2 regions of the Rahnella sp. PCH160 genome follow, and region 1 is predicted to be linked to the other one. Evidence: predicted binding sites of a transcription regulator. Region 1 holds the regulator's gene; the other holds the start of a gene.

What was found. The regulator CRP, encoded in region 1, controls carbon source genes, mostly activating them, when cyclic AMP is high. The targets are predictions, from matches to a motif close to ATGTGANNNNNNTCACAT.
Region 2: rhaB (rhamnulokinase) is a predicted target of CRP. The motif match lies at 1,969-1,986, and genes of this name have one in related genera.

Annotation. Positions count from the first base shown of each region.
Region 1 is NZ_JBLOGT010000001.1:623,630-631,335, reverse strand. It holds gene ACM5QY_RS03000 (aldose 1-epimerase family protein) at 1-691, shown strand, start outside; gene ACM5QY_RS02995 (aminodeoxychorismate synthase component II) at 845-1,420, shown strand; gene argD (bifunctional acetylornithine/succinyldiaminopimelate transaminase) at 1,588-2,808, shown strand; gene ACM5QY_RS02985 (hypothetical protein) at 3,047-3,421, shown strand; gene ACM5QY_RS02980 (YccS/YhfK family putative transporter) at 3,544-5,619, opposite strand; gene crp (cAMP-activated global transcriptional regulator CRP) at 5,681-6,313, opposite strand; gene ACM5QY_RS02970 (OsmC family protein) at 6,676-7,083, shown strand; gene ACM5QY_RS02965 (phosphoribulokinase) at 7,141-7,706, opposite strand, start outside.
Region 2 is NZ_JBLOGT010000001.1:375,369-383,074, forward strand. It holds gene rhaR (HTH-type transcriptional activator RhaR) at 1-845, opposite strand, end outside; gene rhaS (HTH-type transcriptional activator RhaS) at 925-1,752, opposite strand; gene rhaB (rhamnulokinase) at 2,094-3,578, shown strand; gene ACM5QY_RS01700 (L-rhamnose isomerase) at 3,575-4,831, shown strand; gene rhaD (rhamnulose-1-phosphate aldolase) at 4,886-5,710, shown strand; gene fucO (lactaldehyde reductase) at 5,846-6,994, shown strand; gene rhaM (L-rhamnose mutarotase) at 7,063-7,377, shown strand; gene ACM5QY_RS01720 (YgiQ family radical SAM protein) at 7,352-7,706, opposite strand, start outside.

The sequences.
Region 1 (7,706 bases):
GCCGTACGAAATCACCGTGCGCGGGTTGCTGAAAGAAGACACCTTCAAAAAAGCCAAACTGGAAACCTGGACTGAGCTGCGTTATGTGCCGGGCAGCCAGTCATGGACCATTCACGACCAGCTGACTAACGCGTCCGATTATCCGCATGACTACCAGATTATTTATCACAGCAACTTTGGTCAGCCGATCCTTGAGCAGGGCGCGCGCTTTATCGCACCGCTGAAATCCATTTCTCCGTTCAATGATTACGCCAAAAAAGGCCTGACCGACTGGCAGACTTACGCCGGGCCAACCAAAGGCTTCGATGAAATGGTCTTCAACATGGTGCCGCTGGCGGATGCACAAGGCAAAACCATCGCGGGCGTCGTGAACAAAGCCGGTGATAAAGGCGCGTCGATTGAGTTCGATACGCATCAGCTTCCGCTGCTGACGCTGTGGAAAAATACTGACACCCTCAAACAGGGCTATGTGACCGGTATTGAACCGGGCACTAACTACGCGTATCCGGTAACGATTGAGCGTAAACAGGGTCGTGTGAAACAGCTGCAACCCGGCCAGAGCACCGTGTTTGAGCTGAAATATTCCCTGCTGCCGGATGCAAAAGCGGTTCAACAGCTTGAGCAAAGGGTGAAAACGTTGCAGGGTGAACACAAAACCGAGGTCAGCGATCAACCGATTGCCGTTGAGTAATCGTTGCAGCCGCATAATCTGCATAGAGGACGCCGCGCAAGGCGTCCTTTTTTTGCCGCGTTAATCAAAAAACAGATCGACAAAATTTTGAAGCCCGCGCTGAAAAATGCGTAGAATTGCCCGGTAAATTTTTCGACTTTACCGGGATTGACCATGCTGCTGCTGATCGACAACTACGACTCGTTTACCTATAACCTCTACCAATATTTTTGCGAGCTGGGGGCAGAGGTCAGCGTGATGCGTAACGATCGGCTGACGATTGCGGATATAGAACACCTTTCCCCGTCACATCTGGTGATTTCGCCCGGCCCGTGTACGCCGGATCAGGCAGGGATTTCCCTGCAAGCCATCACGCATTTTGCCGGTAAGCTGCCGGTTCTCGGCGTCTGCCTCGGGCATCAGGCAATGGCGCAGGCGTTCGGTGCAAAAATAGTCCGCGCCCGTCAGGCCATTCACGGTAAAACGTCTCCCATCCGCCATACCGGCAACAGCGTTTTTAGCGGGCTGAATAATCCGCTGACGGTGACGCGCTACCATTCGCTGGTGATTGCGCCCGACACGTTGCCTGATTGCTTTGACGTCACCGCGTGGACTGAGCGCGAAGGCGGGCGTGACGAAATCATGGGCATCATGCACAAAACTCTGCCGCTGCACGGCGTTCAGTTCCATCCGGAAAGCATTCTCAGCGAGCAGGGACATCAGCTTCTGGATAATTTCCTTAAAATCTAAACACTTAATTGCATGGTAAAAATTACTTACGCGACAGGCATGATTTCTGTTTGCCTGCGTGTGATTTTTTATGCATATTTTGTGATTATATTTTCACATCCATTGCGGCTGTGAATTCCAGATCATCGTAACAACTCACTGGTAAGAATCAGAAAGGGAGAAGGGTTATGGCAGAAAAAGCAGCGGTTAACCGGGGCACGTTCGATAAAGTGATTTTGCCGGTTTATTCACCCGCGAAATTTATCCCGGTGAAAGGCAAAGGCAGCCGCGTGTGGGATCAGCAGGGTAACGAATATGTTGATTTCGCGGGTGGGATTGCGGTGACCGCGCTGGGCCATTGCCATCCGGCACTGGTGAAAGCGTTACACGATCAGGGCGAAACCCTGTGGCATGTGAGCAACGTTTTCACCAACGAACCCGCGCTGCGACTGGCACAGAAGCTGATCGACGCGACCTTTGCTGACCGCGTATTTTTTGCCAACTCCGGCGCAGAAGCCAACGAAGCCGCATTCAAACTGGCGCGCTATTACGCTTCGCATCGCCACAGCCCGTACAAAAGCAAGATTATCGCTTTCCATAACGCCTTCCACGGTCGCACGTTGTTTACTGTTTCCGTCGGCGGCCAGCCAAAATATTCCGACGGTTTTGGCCCGAAACCGGCTGATATCGTGCACGTACCCTTCAACGATCTCGACGCGGTAAAAGCGGTGATCGACGACCATACCTGCGCCATCGTGGTGGAGCCGGTTCAGGGCGAAGGCGGCGTAATGCCCGCCACTCAGGAATTCCTGCAAGGTCTGCGCGAGCTTTGCGATAAACATCAGGCGTTACTGGTGCTCGATGAAGTTCAGAGCGGCATGGGCCGCAGCGGTAAGCTGTTCAGCTACATGCATTACGGCGTGACGCCGGACATTCTGACCACGGCGAAAGCACTGGGCGGCGGTTTCCCGGTCAGTGCCATGCTGGCAACCGAAGACGTTGCGTCGGTGATGGAACCGGGTAAACACGGCACCACCTACGGCGGCAACCCGCTGGCCTGCGCCGTCGCCGAAGCCGCGCTGGATATCATCAATACGCCCGAAGTGCTGGCCGGTATCAGCGAACGCCGCGAGAAATTCATCAGCGCGCTGGATGCGATCAACCAGAAATACCCTATCTTCAAAGAATTCCGCGGCCAGGGGCTGCTGATTGGCGCCGAGCTGTCGGACGCCTTCAAAAACCGCGCCGGAGAGTTTCATGCAGCCGCCGCTGATTTCGGGTTGATGATGCTGGTGGCGGGCCCGAATGTGATGCGGTTTGCACCATCACTGGTGATCGACTTCGCGGATATTAGCGAGGGGATGGAGCGGTTTGAGAAAGCGGTAGCAAAAATTTGCGGGACACGCTGATGAAATCGGATCGAGACGGTTTCTCACTCGCCGTGAGGGCTTGACCGAGGAAGTTTCGGTTTTTCACTCGCCGTGAAGGGCTGACCGAGGAAGTTTCGGTTTTTCATGGGCGGTGATCGCTCAGCGGCTCGCGCAGAAACCGCCCAAGAGAGGGAAGTGCTTTCCCTCTCTTGGATCTCTCCCCGCTTTTTCAAACAAGCGCTACCGCTGGCTGGCTATGTTTCAGGCGCCACATCTATTGCCGCAAAATCCCGCCGCTGCGCGGTTCCTTCCAGTCGGATTACAAACCGCGCGAAAAGATACGCGGTTTTCCACCTCTCCTTTCAGCGTGATTTTTGAAAGCGGCCAGAGGCTGATCCCAATTCAAAATCAGGCCGGTTTTAATCTTTTACAAAGGCAATCTGGCGCACTCAAAATCCAGCTGAACGGAGCGGCTTCGAGACCAGAGGCTCGAAGACCGAGTGAAGGCAGCACGAAGTGCCTGGATTTGCGCCACACGCGGATGTTCCAGAATATGTCCATCGATCCAGCGGTAGCGCGTGTTGAAAAAAAAGCGTGGGAGATCAAAGAGGGAGGCGCTTTCCTCCCTCTTTGTCGGTTTCGGCGCAGTTGAATAGGTGATCACTGCATATGAAAAACCGAAATTTTCTCGGTCATAGCCCCTCACGGCGAGTGAAAAACCGAAACCTTCTCGATCCAGCCTTTAAACGGGGGATATAAAAGGGGATCCCCCTTTTACGCCCGCCGCGTCAGCCAGATCCCGTGATGTGGCCTCTGCTTCCACGCCAGTGACGAAATGGTATGCATCACACTCAGATGCGAAATCACCCTGCGCAGGTGCCGCTCCATTTCGGTCAGCGGCATGTCCGGGTGCAGTTCCGGCGCATTAAACAGGCTGTTCTCGCTGCCGGGGCCGTCGTACAGCAGCCGTTGCTGACAGCTTTGCAGCGCAATTTCGCAGGTTTGCAAATACTCCGTTGCCAGCTTTTCCGGCAGCATGTAATGCTCGCGGGCGAGAATGGTCATCGCGTTGATGTGCTCAACGACAAACTGACTGTGCGTGACCCACAAACGCATATCCGCCAGATAATGCGAGTTAAAACCCGGTTCCTGCATCGCCTGGCTCAGCGAGGTGAACAGCTTGTTGTGCGCCTGATTCACCTGCATCCGGGTGTACGCGAGTTTCGACGCGTCAGGGTTTTCCTGCAGGATAAGCCGGATGGCGTCCTGATACGTTTCCAGCGCCTGATGGGCGTTCTGGCGCATCAGGCCACTTTGCCATTGCGGCCACAGCCAGATGGTGCCGCCGAAGGCCAGCGCACAGCCAATCAGCGTATCGATAAGTCGCGGCACCAGAAAATGGATGCCGTTCATCGCCAGCAGCTGCAACGTATACACGGCGGTGACCGTCATCCCGACCATCGCCAGCCCGTAGTTTTTGCGCAGCACCGTGTAGGAAATCAGCGTCACCACCAGCATACAAATCAGCGTGATGCCTTCCGGCATCTCCAGTTTCAGCAATCCGGCGGCAATCAGCAGACCGGCCAGCGTGCCGAGCGCACGGTGCTGGATACGCACACGGGTGGCGTTATAACCGTTCTGGCTGACCAGCATGATGGTCAGCAAAATCCAGTAGGGTTTCGGCAGATTGAAGAAGAGGCCCAGGCTGCTGCCGATCGCCAGAATCAGCCCCAGACGCGCAGCGTTGCGCAGGGCTGAAGATTTAAAAGACAGATAACTTTTCAGTGCAGGCCAGAACGGCAGGCGCGGCTGGGAGTTCATCAGATCTCGGCGGTACAGCGGGCGCTGCGTCCGCAGCAGTCGGGCGATGCGGCTGAAATGGTAATAACAAAAGCGGCCAACCGGATTGTCCGGATTTTGTGCCGCGATTTTTTCCAGCGCCGCCAGTTCATTCGCCATCGTGAAACGTTCGGAAAACCGGTGATAAAGAATATCGTCCGCAATCACGCGCAGCCGGGCGGAAATCACCTGCGCATTCCGGCGGATCACCGCTTCGGCGTGGCTTTCTTCCACCAGTTTTTGCACTTCTTCCGGCTGATGCAGGCTCACCGTGATGTGTTCCTGCAAATCGAGCGCGACCTGAAAACGCTGGAACAGCCGCTTGTGGTGATGATTATGCCCGTGCTGCGGGAGCATGTGCAGTTGCTGATACAGCAACGCAATCAGATCAATAACCTGCTGCTGACGTTTGAGCAGCGGCGGAAGGGCAGTTTCCGGGTCGGTATGCTGCGTCAGCAGGCTGTATTTGGCCTCGAAATAATCCGCGAGCTGTAAATACAGCTGACTGAGCGTTTCTCGCATTGGCTGTTCTTCGGAAATACGGAACCACGCCCAGTTAAACAGCCCGTACCAGGCGGTGCCGGCGGCAAACAGCGCGGGTGCCTGCCACATCGGCCTCACGCCGACCATGCTCAGTGTGAAGATGGTGGCCACCAGCGCGCCGGGCAATAAACGCGCATGCAGCGGGCTGATTTCACCGGTAACGCCGAGCAGTAAGGCCAGCGTTAACATAATGAGCGGCAGGGGAATGTGCCAGTTTTCGAGCATCACCTGCAAAAGAATACTGCTGACGGCAAACAGCGAACCGCCGACCATCAGGCGTTTAAAGAAGCGTTTGTGCGGGGTATCGAGACCGGCAACGTTGCAGCAGGCCGGACACAGGGAAAACAGCAGGCCCATTTGCAGATTGCCAAACAGCCAGCAAATACCGACAGGCAGGCACAACACCAGCGTCTGGCGCAGCGCGTAGTTAACTTCGGGATGATAGAACAGTCTTCGCCATAGCGTCATGGGTAAAGCTTAGCCCATAAAAAAGGCGCGACAGTAAGCTGTCGCGCCAATTTCTGAGGGATTAACGTGTGCCGTAAACGACAATCGTTTTACCGTGTGCGGAGATCAGGCTCTGATCTTCCAGCATTTTGAGAATACGTCCGACTGTTTCACGTGAACAACCGACGATTTGGCCGATTTCCTGACGGGTGATCTTGATTTGCATCCCGTCCGGATGGGTCATTGCATCAGGCTGTTTAGCCAGATTCAGCAAAGTTTGCGCGATACGGCCTGTTACGTCGAGGAAGGCAAGGTTGCCGACTTTCTCTGACGTCACTTGCAGACGGTTTGCCATCTGCGCGGAAAGACGCATCAGAATATCCGGGTTTACCTGAATCAGCTGGCGGAATTTTTTATAAGAAATTTCAGCCACTTCGCAGGCAGTTTTAGCACGAACCCAGGCACTGCGTTCCTGCCCTTCTTCGAAGAGTCCCAGCTCGCCGATGAAGTCACCTTGGTTAAGGTATGACAGTATCATTTCTTTGCCTTCTTCATCTTTAATCAGGACGGCAACCGACCCTTTCACGATGTAGTACAGCGTTTCGGCTTTTTCACCCTGGTGAATCAGCGTACTTTTAGAAGGATACTTATGTATATGACAGTGAGACAGGAACCATTCGAGAGTCGGGTCTGTTTGTGGCTTGCCGAGAACCATTAGCTATTATCCTCTGTTATTATCGCTGCCCAAAATCACAGGGCTCAGAGTTCCCTGTACGGCACTTACTTTATAAAGCGCCCTTTCAGCATATAACTCCCCAGAAATGCTGCAAGCGGATGTCGGAGTGAAACAGCCTGATTATTGCTGTTAACACCGTGGGTTCTGTTCTTAAACCGCAAAAACCGTCACCGCAATTTACTGGAAAGTATGTTTCGGCTTTGTTTGTAACACAGGATTGCAATGCTGTCTTCTGTTGTCTCGCTTCAGCATGATGGCGATCGGGTTACGTTGCCAGATTTTGGGTGAAAGGGTAGTCTGAGGGGAAAATTTGACGAATTTATCCACCGGGAGAAGAGTACATGCACGCACGCGTAAAATGGGTAGAAGGGCTGACATTTTTGGGGGAGTCAGCGTCGGGCCATCAGATCACAATGGACGGCAATGCGGGCGATAAAGCGCCGAGCCCGATGGAGATGTTGCTGATGTCGGCGGGCGGTTGCAGCGCGATTGACGTGGTTTCTATTTTGCAAAAAGGCCGCAATGACGTCCGTGACTGCGAAGTGAAACTGACCTCTCAGCGCCGCGAAGAAGCACCGCGTCTGTTCACGCACATCAATCTGCATTTCATCGTCACCGGCAAAGACCTGACGGATAAAATTGTCGATCGCGCCGTCAGCCTGTCTGCGGAAAAATACTGCTCCGTTTCCCTGATGCTGGGCAAAGCCGCGACGATCACCCACAGTTTTGAAGTGGTGAACGCCGAATAATTCACGACCAGCGCAAAGGCGCGGCCGGTTTGTGTCAGCGCCATGCCCTGATTTCACTTACTCGATTTTCTTCCCTTCCATCAGGCGCTGCACCAGCGGCGCCATAATCAGCTCCATCGCCAGCCCCATTTTGCCGCCCGGCACCACCAGCGTTTTGATGTGCGAGATAAACGAGCCCTGCAACATCGCCAGCAGATACGGGAAATCAATGTCGTCCAGCCCCTGGAAATGGATCACCACAAAGCTTTCATCCAGCGAAGGAATAGCTTTTGCGGCAAACGGGTTGGAGGTGTCGATGGTCGGCACGCGCTGGAAGTTAATGTGCGTGCGGGAAAACTGCGGCGTGATGTAGTTGATGTAGTCGTCCATCGAACGCACCACGGAATCCATCACCGCTTCTCGGGAATGTCCGCGCTCGCCGGTATCGCGCACCAGTTTCTGGATCCATTCGAGGTTAACGATGGGCACCACGCCGACCAGCAAATCGACATGCGCCGCGACATCCGTTTTGTCGGACACCACGCCGCCGTGCAGGCCTTCGTAGAATAAAATGTCCGTCGGTTCCGGCAATGCCTGCCACGGCGTAAACGTCCCCGGCACCTGATTGTAGGGAACCGCTTCGT
Region 2 (7,706 bases), 250 kb from region 1:
ACCTTTTTGGCTTCAGCAATAAAGCGCTGCCGGTAATCTCTCGGCGAAACACCGTACGCCCGGTTGAACACCACAGAGAAATAATTACTGTCATCAAAGCCGCATTCGGCGGCCACATCACCAATCGTCAGGTTGCCATAACGTAGCAGACTCATCGCACGGCACAGCCTGAGCTGACGCAAATAACTCATCACACTCAGCCCGGTATGTTGCTTGAATAACGTTCGCAGACTGCGGGGATTAAGCTCATGTTGCTGGCAAAACGTCTCCAGATGGAAAGGTTCGGCAATGCCTGCCCTCAGCGCCATCAGCAGTAAATCCAGCTGATGCGCATCGGGCAATGCGCCGCTGTCTGGCCGGTGGCGGAATCGCAACAGCAGCAGCGCCAGCTGCATCAGCAACGCTTCGCTTAGCTGAATGGAAAGCGGCTCTGACTTCATGCACTCCTTCGCCAGCTCATCGACTTTATCGCGCAAAACGGACATCCCGAGTGTACTCAGTCGCCAGTAACGCTGTTCCTGGCTGGCATTGATTCCCGGCAATAATTGCGCCCAGTCGGCTTCCAGCCCGAAACGTTCGCGGCAAAACAGCACATTGTCGAGCGCCAGCTCATTGGCTGATTCATAGCTGTGCCTGTCTCTGGCGTTGATATAAAACAGATCACCGCAGGTAATGGGATAAGGGATATCGTTCCAGATATGCATGCCGTTGCCACGCCAGACGATCACCAGTTCATCGAAATCGTGATCATGGGTGGGGAAATCCGCCTGCGGATGGCGCTCTTCTACCACCACCGAATTCATTCCGGTCAGAAAGAGGTCATTCTTTTGAAGTCTTAAAGACATAGCAGCAATCCCCTACCCGTTTGACGACAAAATAAACGAGGCGGATCAGGCAAAAACCTGAGCGCACGAGAGGCACCGCTTAACGTAGCTGATCACGCATGAGTTTTGGCGACACCGAAAATTCCCGACGAAACTGGGTCGAGAAATGGTTACTGTCACTGAACCCGCAGGCATAAGCGATATCGGTAATGCTTTGATCGCTGTGATGTAAACGACGGCGGGCTTCCAGCAGACGTAAACGGTTGAGATATCGCTGCGGCGTCATGCCGGTGTAATGCTTCATCTGCCGGTGCAGCGTGCGCAGCGCCAGTGAAAAACGTTCTGCCGCCTCGGTCCAGTTAATCTCCTCACTGTAATGTGACTGGAGCCATTGCAAAAGTTGATTGACCCTGTTTTCCGAGGTATCTCGCAATTGTGGCTGGAAACAGTCCTGATAAAGCAGGATCAGCAACTGTAAAAACACACTTTCGCGCGTGGCGATATGTTCCATTTCCACGCCGGCGGGCAGCGCTTCCAGCTGCGCGATACAGTTCAGCACCTGATGCAGCACGCACGGACTGAGCTGCCAGTGGATCTGTGACTGATAGTGATGTTCCTGCGGCAGAAAATGGCCGACATCCTGAATAAAGCGAAAAGCTTTTGGCGAACGGAAAAGCACATTGGTCAGCCGCAAATTATCGACGTTTTCAAACAAATGATGATCGCTGGCACGCACAAAACACACGGTGCCCGCCGTCAGGGTATAAGGATTGTCATTAAAGATGTGTACGCCCGATCCGCTTTCCACCAGCATAATTTCGTGGAAGTCGTGGTAATGCTCCGGGAAAACGCCTTGCGGAAGACGCCGCTCAACCGTCACAGTCAGTTCAGGTGCCGCAAAATAATCATCACCCTTCAGTAACGTCATTTATCGCCTCCGGTACAAAAATCATGGGTCTTCGGAAAACAACCCTACCCCGCTCGTAATGTTCTTACCTTCAAACGGCGGCGTGAAAAACGCTATAAACGGTCAGATTTTTAAGATTCACCCCACCACGATTAAGATCTGCGGCGAAGATCACAGTCGCCTCCCCCGCGCATCGGAAGATTTCAGAAACCGCCTCAGGGGAAGCTTTCCGCTGATCTGTGATCTGCCTCGCATCTACCTTTTTAATGCTGCCATCCCGTCAAAACCGGTGGCAATCACCGGAAGGTGTCCCCGCAATGCCTCCCCTACACTGGCCGCATATTCAATAAGGAATGGCCGCTATGAGAACTCACCATCTTGCCGCTATTGACCTCGGCGCTTCCAGCGGCCGGGTAATGCTGGCGACGTTTACCCGCCACGATGCAGACCCGGCAGCAACGCTGACGCTGAAAGAAGTTCACCGTTTTCCGAATAACCTGACGCACATTGACGGTCATGAAACCTGGGATCTCGATGCGCTGGAAAAGCACATTCTCGAAGGGCTGAACCGCCTGGATGCGTCCGGCGTTCAGCTCGACGGTATCGGTATCGATACCTGGGGCGTGGACTATGTCCTGCTTGATGAGCAAGGACAGCGCGTGGGCTTGCCCGTTTCCTATCGCGACAACCGCACGGAAGGCGTGATGGCGCGCATGGAACAACAGCTGAGCCGCGAAACGATTTACCAGAAAACCGGCATCCAGTTTATGCCGTTCAACACGCTGTATCAGTTGCGGGCATTGAGCGAACAGCAACCCGACGTCGTGAAGAAAGCCGCGCATCTTCTGATGATCCCGGATTACTTTCTTTACCGTCTCACCGGCAAACTGAATCAGGAATACACCAACGCCAGCACCACGCAGATGCTGAATATTTCTACCGGCGACTGGGATGAAGAACTGCTGAAACTGGCCGGCGTTCCGCGCCACTGGCTAACAAAACCCCTCCAGCCGGGCAACTCTCCCGGACTGTGGCACAGCCCGCGTGGCCGCAGCGTACCCGTTTTCAGCGTCGCCACACATGACACCGCCAGTGCGGTGGTGGCCGCGCCGCTTACCGGCATGCACAGCGCCTATATCAGCTCCGGCACCTGGTCGCTGATGGGCATCGAAAGCCCAAAAGCGTTCAATCACGCCGGCGCGCTGCACGACAATGTCACCAATGAAGGTGGGATCAACGGCAGCTATCGCGTACTGAGAAATATTATGGGTCTGTGGTTGTTCCAGCGCGTTTGTCGGGAACTGAACATTCAGGACTTGCCTTCATTAATTACGCTGGCCAAAAACGTTCCACCGTTCACCTATCTGATTAACCCGAACGAAGACCGGTTTATCAATCCGCCGTCGATGGTCGGGGCCATCCGCGAAGCCTGCGAGCAGACGGGAGAACCGGTACCCACTTCACCGGCCGAACTGGCACGCTGTATTTTCGACAGTCTTGCCATGCTTTACCGCCAGGTTTCCGTGCAACTGGCGACGCTGCAAGGCGAGCCGTTGCACGATATCCACATTGTCGGCGGTGGCAGCCAGAACCAGTTCCTGAACCAGCTTTGCGCCGACACCTGCCAGGTGAACGTCAGCGCCGGGCCGGTTGAAGCCTCCACACTCGGCAATATCGGCTGCCAGCTGATGGCGCTTGATGCCGTCAAAGATGCCGCAGAATTTCGTCGGATTGTCGCCACGAATTTCGAGCAACGCCATTACCTCCCCCGTATTCACGAGGATTTCCCAATTCACTGGCGCCGTTTCCAGGCGCTCTGTCACGCCAATGAGGAGCTCGCAGTATGACTTCATCTATCGATCACGCATGGACGCTTGCCAAAGAACGTTTTGCCCAGCTGGGCATTGATGCCGAAGCCGCAATCAAACAACTCGATACCCTGCCGGTTTCAATTCATTGCTGGCAGGGGGATGACGTCGCAGGTTTTGAGAATCCGGAAGGCGGGCTGACCGGCGGCATTCAGGCGACCGGTAATTACCCCGGCAAAGCGCGAAATGCACAACAGCTGCGGGCAGATTTAGAACTGGCGATCTCAATGATCCCCGGCCCTAATCGTCTGAACCTGCATGCTATTTATCTGGAATCCGACAAACCGGTTCCGCGCAATGAAATCGAACCGAAGCATTTCACCGGCTGGGTAGACTGGGCGAAGAAAAACAAACTGGGACTGGATTTTAACCCGTCCTGTTTCTCGCATCCGATGAGCGCAGACGGCTTTACGCTCTCCAGCGCCAATCCGGAAATCCGTCAGTTCTGGATTGAGCATTGTCAGGCCAGCCGCCGCGTTTCTGCTTCATTTGGCCGCGCGCTGGGCACGCCTTCCGTCATGAACATCTGGGTTCCGGACGGCATGAAAGATGTCACCGTGGATCGTCTGGCACCGCGCCAGCGCCTGATGAGTGCACTCGACGAAGTGATTGCCGAGAAGTTTGATATCACCGAACACATCGACGCCGTCGAAAGCAAACTGTTCGGCATCGGCTCTGAAAGCTACACCGTCGGCTCCAACGAATTCTATCTGGGCTACGCTGCCAGCCGTGGCACCGCGCTGTGCCTGGATGCCGGGCATTTCCATCCGACCGAAGTGATCTCCGACAAAATCTCTGCCGCCATGTTGTATGTGCCGCGCCTGTTGCTGCACGTCAGCCGTCCGGTACGCTGGGACAGTGATCACGTCGTACTGCTCGACGACGAAACGCAGGCCATCGCCAGCGAAATCGTGCGCCATAACCTGTTTAACCGCGTGCACATCGGGCTGGATTTCTTCGACGCCTCCATCAACCGCATCGCCGCCTGGGTTATCGGCACGCGCAACATGAAAAAAGCCTTGCTGAAAGCGCTGCTGGAACCGACTGATTTGCTGAAAAAACTGGAAACCGAAGGCGATTACACTGCGCGTCTGGCCCTGCTGGAAGAACAAAAATCGCTGCCTTGGCAGGCCGTCTGGGACATGTATTGCCAGCGCCACGACGTACCGGTCGGCGGTCAGTGGCTGGATGCCGTTCGTCATTACGAAACCAGCGTGCTGTCAAAACGCTGATTATCGAAGAATTTATTGCTTAAACGCATTCACCTTATTTGCAGGAAAGAACCGATGAAAACATTATTTAGCGCGTGGTTTGTACAGGGCATGGTCAAGGCGACCACTGATATGTGGCTGAAAGGCTGGGACGAGCGCAACGGCGGCAACGTCAGTATGCGTCTGCTGCCGGAAGACGTGGCACCGTACAAAAATGATTTCTATGCCCAGCCGCGTCAGGTTGAACTGACTCAGCACGCACCGGATCTGGCCAACGAATACTTCATTGTGACCGGCTCCGGCAAGTTCTTCCGCAACGTGCAGCTCGCGCCTGCCGAAGCGCTGACCGTGATCCAGCTCGATGACAAAGGTGCCAGCTACAAAATTCTCTGGGGCCTGACCGCAGGCGGCCTGCCGACGTCTGAACTGGCGTCGCATCTGCAATCTCACGCCGTGCGTAAACGCGTTACCCACGGGCAGGACCGCGTGATCATGCACTGCCACGCCACCAACCTGATTGCGCTGACTTACGTGCTTGAACTCGACAGCGCGAAAATCACCCGCAAACTGTGGGAATGCAGCACCGAATGTCTGGTGGTCTTCCCGGACGGCGTGGGCATCGTGCCGTGGATGGTGCCGGGCACCGACGGTATTGGCGCAGCCACTTCCGACCGTATGCAGCATCACAGCCTGGTGCTGTGGGCATTCCACGGGATCTTCGGTTGCGGCCCGACGCTTGATGACGCCTTTGGTCTGATCGACACCGCTGAAAAATCAGCGGAAATACTGGTGAAAGTGATTTCAATGGGTGGCATGAAACAGACCATTCAAACCGACGAACTGATCGCGCTGGCTAAACGTTTTGACGTCACACCGTTTGAAGCCGCGTTAAAAGCCTGATCCGGCCATTAAGGCTCCAACCTATTAAAAACCCGGCACAGGAACGACGGAAAGTTTCCTGTCGCCGGGACCGGCGCAGATCAGGAGCCGTGCTGTCAGGACATTGATTGTTAATTAAAAAGAAGAGGGAATTTTATGAGTTTCATGCTTGCACTGCCAAAAATCAGCCTCCACGGCCAGGGCGCGATCAGCGATATGGTTGCGATGCTGGCGTCAAAACAACCGGGCAAAGCGCTGATCGTCACAGACGGTCAGCTGGTCGAGTTAGGTCTGCTCGAGGGCCTGTTCTCCGCACTCAAAACCGCCGGACTGCCGTATGCGTTATACGGCGGCGTGGTGCCCAATCCTACCTCTGCACACGTCGACGAAGGCTTCCGCCAGTATCAGGAAAATCATTGCGATTATCTGATTGGTTTCGGCGGCGGCAGCCCGATTGATACGGCAAAAGGCATCAAAATTCTGACCGCCAATCCGGGGCCGGTGACGATTTATTCCGGCGTCGGTAAAGTGACTCAACCGGGCGTTTTCCTGGTGGCGGTCAACACCACGGCCGGTACCGCAGCGGAACTCACCAGCAACGCGGTGATCATCGACAGCCAGCGTCAGGTGAAAGAAGTCATTATTGATGCGAATCTGATCCCGGATATCGCGGTCGACGATCCGTCGATTATGCTGAAGATCCCCGCTGACGTCACCGCAGCAACCGGAATGGATGCCCTGACGCACGCCATCGAAGCTTATGTTTCTGTCGGCGCGCATCCGCTGACCGATCCGACCGCGCTGGCGGCGATCTCGACGATTACCCGATGGCTACCAGAAGCGGTTGATCATGGCGATAATATTGAAGCACGCGAGAAAATGGCGCAGGGACAATATCTGGCCGGCATGGCGTTTAACAGCGCCGGTCTGGGATTAGTGCACGCGCTGGCGCATCAGCCGGGCGCGACACATAACCTGCCACACGGCGTCTGTAACGCCATTCTTCTGCCGGTCGTGGAAGAATTTAACCGCGCTTCCGCGCCGCACCGTTTTGCGGATATCGCGCGCGCCATGGGCGTAAACACGCAGGGCATCAGCGAAACGCAGGCCAGCGTTGCGGCAATTAAAGCGATCCGTGACTTGTCGGCGAGAGTGGGAATTCCTTCCGGATTAAAAGCATTGGGCATTGTCGACGCCGATATCGAAGGCTGGCTCGACAAAGCGCTGGCTGACCCTTGCGCGCCGTGCAATCCGAGAACCGCAACGCGCGAAGAAGTCCGCGAGTTGTACATGAAAGCGATGTAACTTCCTTTCTCCTCCCCCTGCGAAGGGGGAGTTTTCCCTCCGCCAACAAGAATCTCCCTGGAGTAAACATGATCCGTAAATCCTTCGTTATGCAGGTCAACCCGAATGCGCATGCGGAATATCAGCGGCGGCATTCGCCGGTCTGGCCGGAACTGGCGGAGACCCTGAAAGCGCACGGCGCGCACCACTACAGCATTTTTCTGGATGAAAAACGCAACCTGCTGTTCGGGTATGTGGAGATTGAATCAGAAGAAAGATGGAACGCCGTGGCGAAGACGGAAATCTGCCAGCAATGGTGGAAGCATATGGCAGACGTGATGCCTGCCAATGCCGATAACAGCCCGATCAGCAGCGATCTTAAGCCGGTCTTTTACCTCGATTAACCCGCGGTTCCCCGCTTTTTCCCTGCGCGGCAGACTGACCGTTTTTACCCTGAGCCGGTCTGGCCGCCGCCGGTTTTTTCCCTGCACGGAATTCTGTCGCTTTGCCTTTTCCGGTCGCCGGATTTTGCGCTTTGGATCCGGTAAAACGCGTCGTGGCCGGTGTATCTTTCCCGGAACGTGACGCGGTGAATTTCGGATCAAAACCGTCCGGCGGCACCAGGCAATCCGGACGAATGCCGATCAAACGGCGCATCCCCATCGCCGTCAGCGCTTCGCGGATCACCGGCCAGTTGACCGGATCGTGATAGCGCAGCAACGCTTTATGCAAC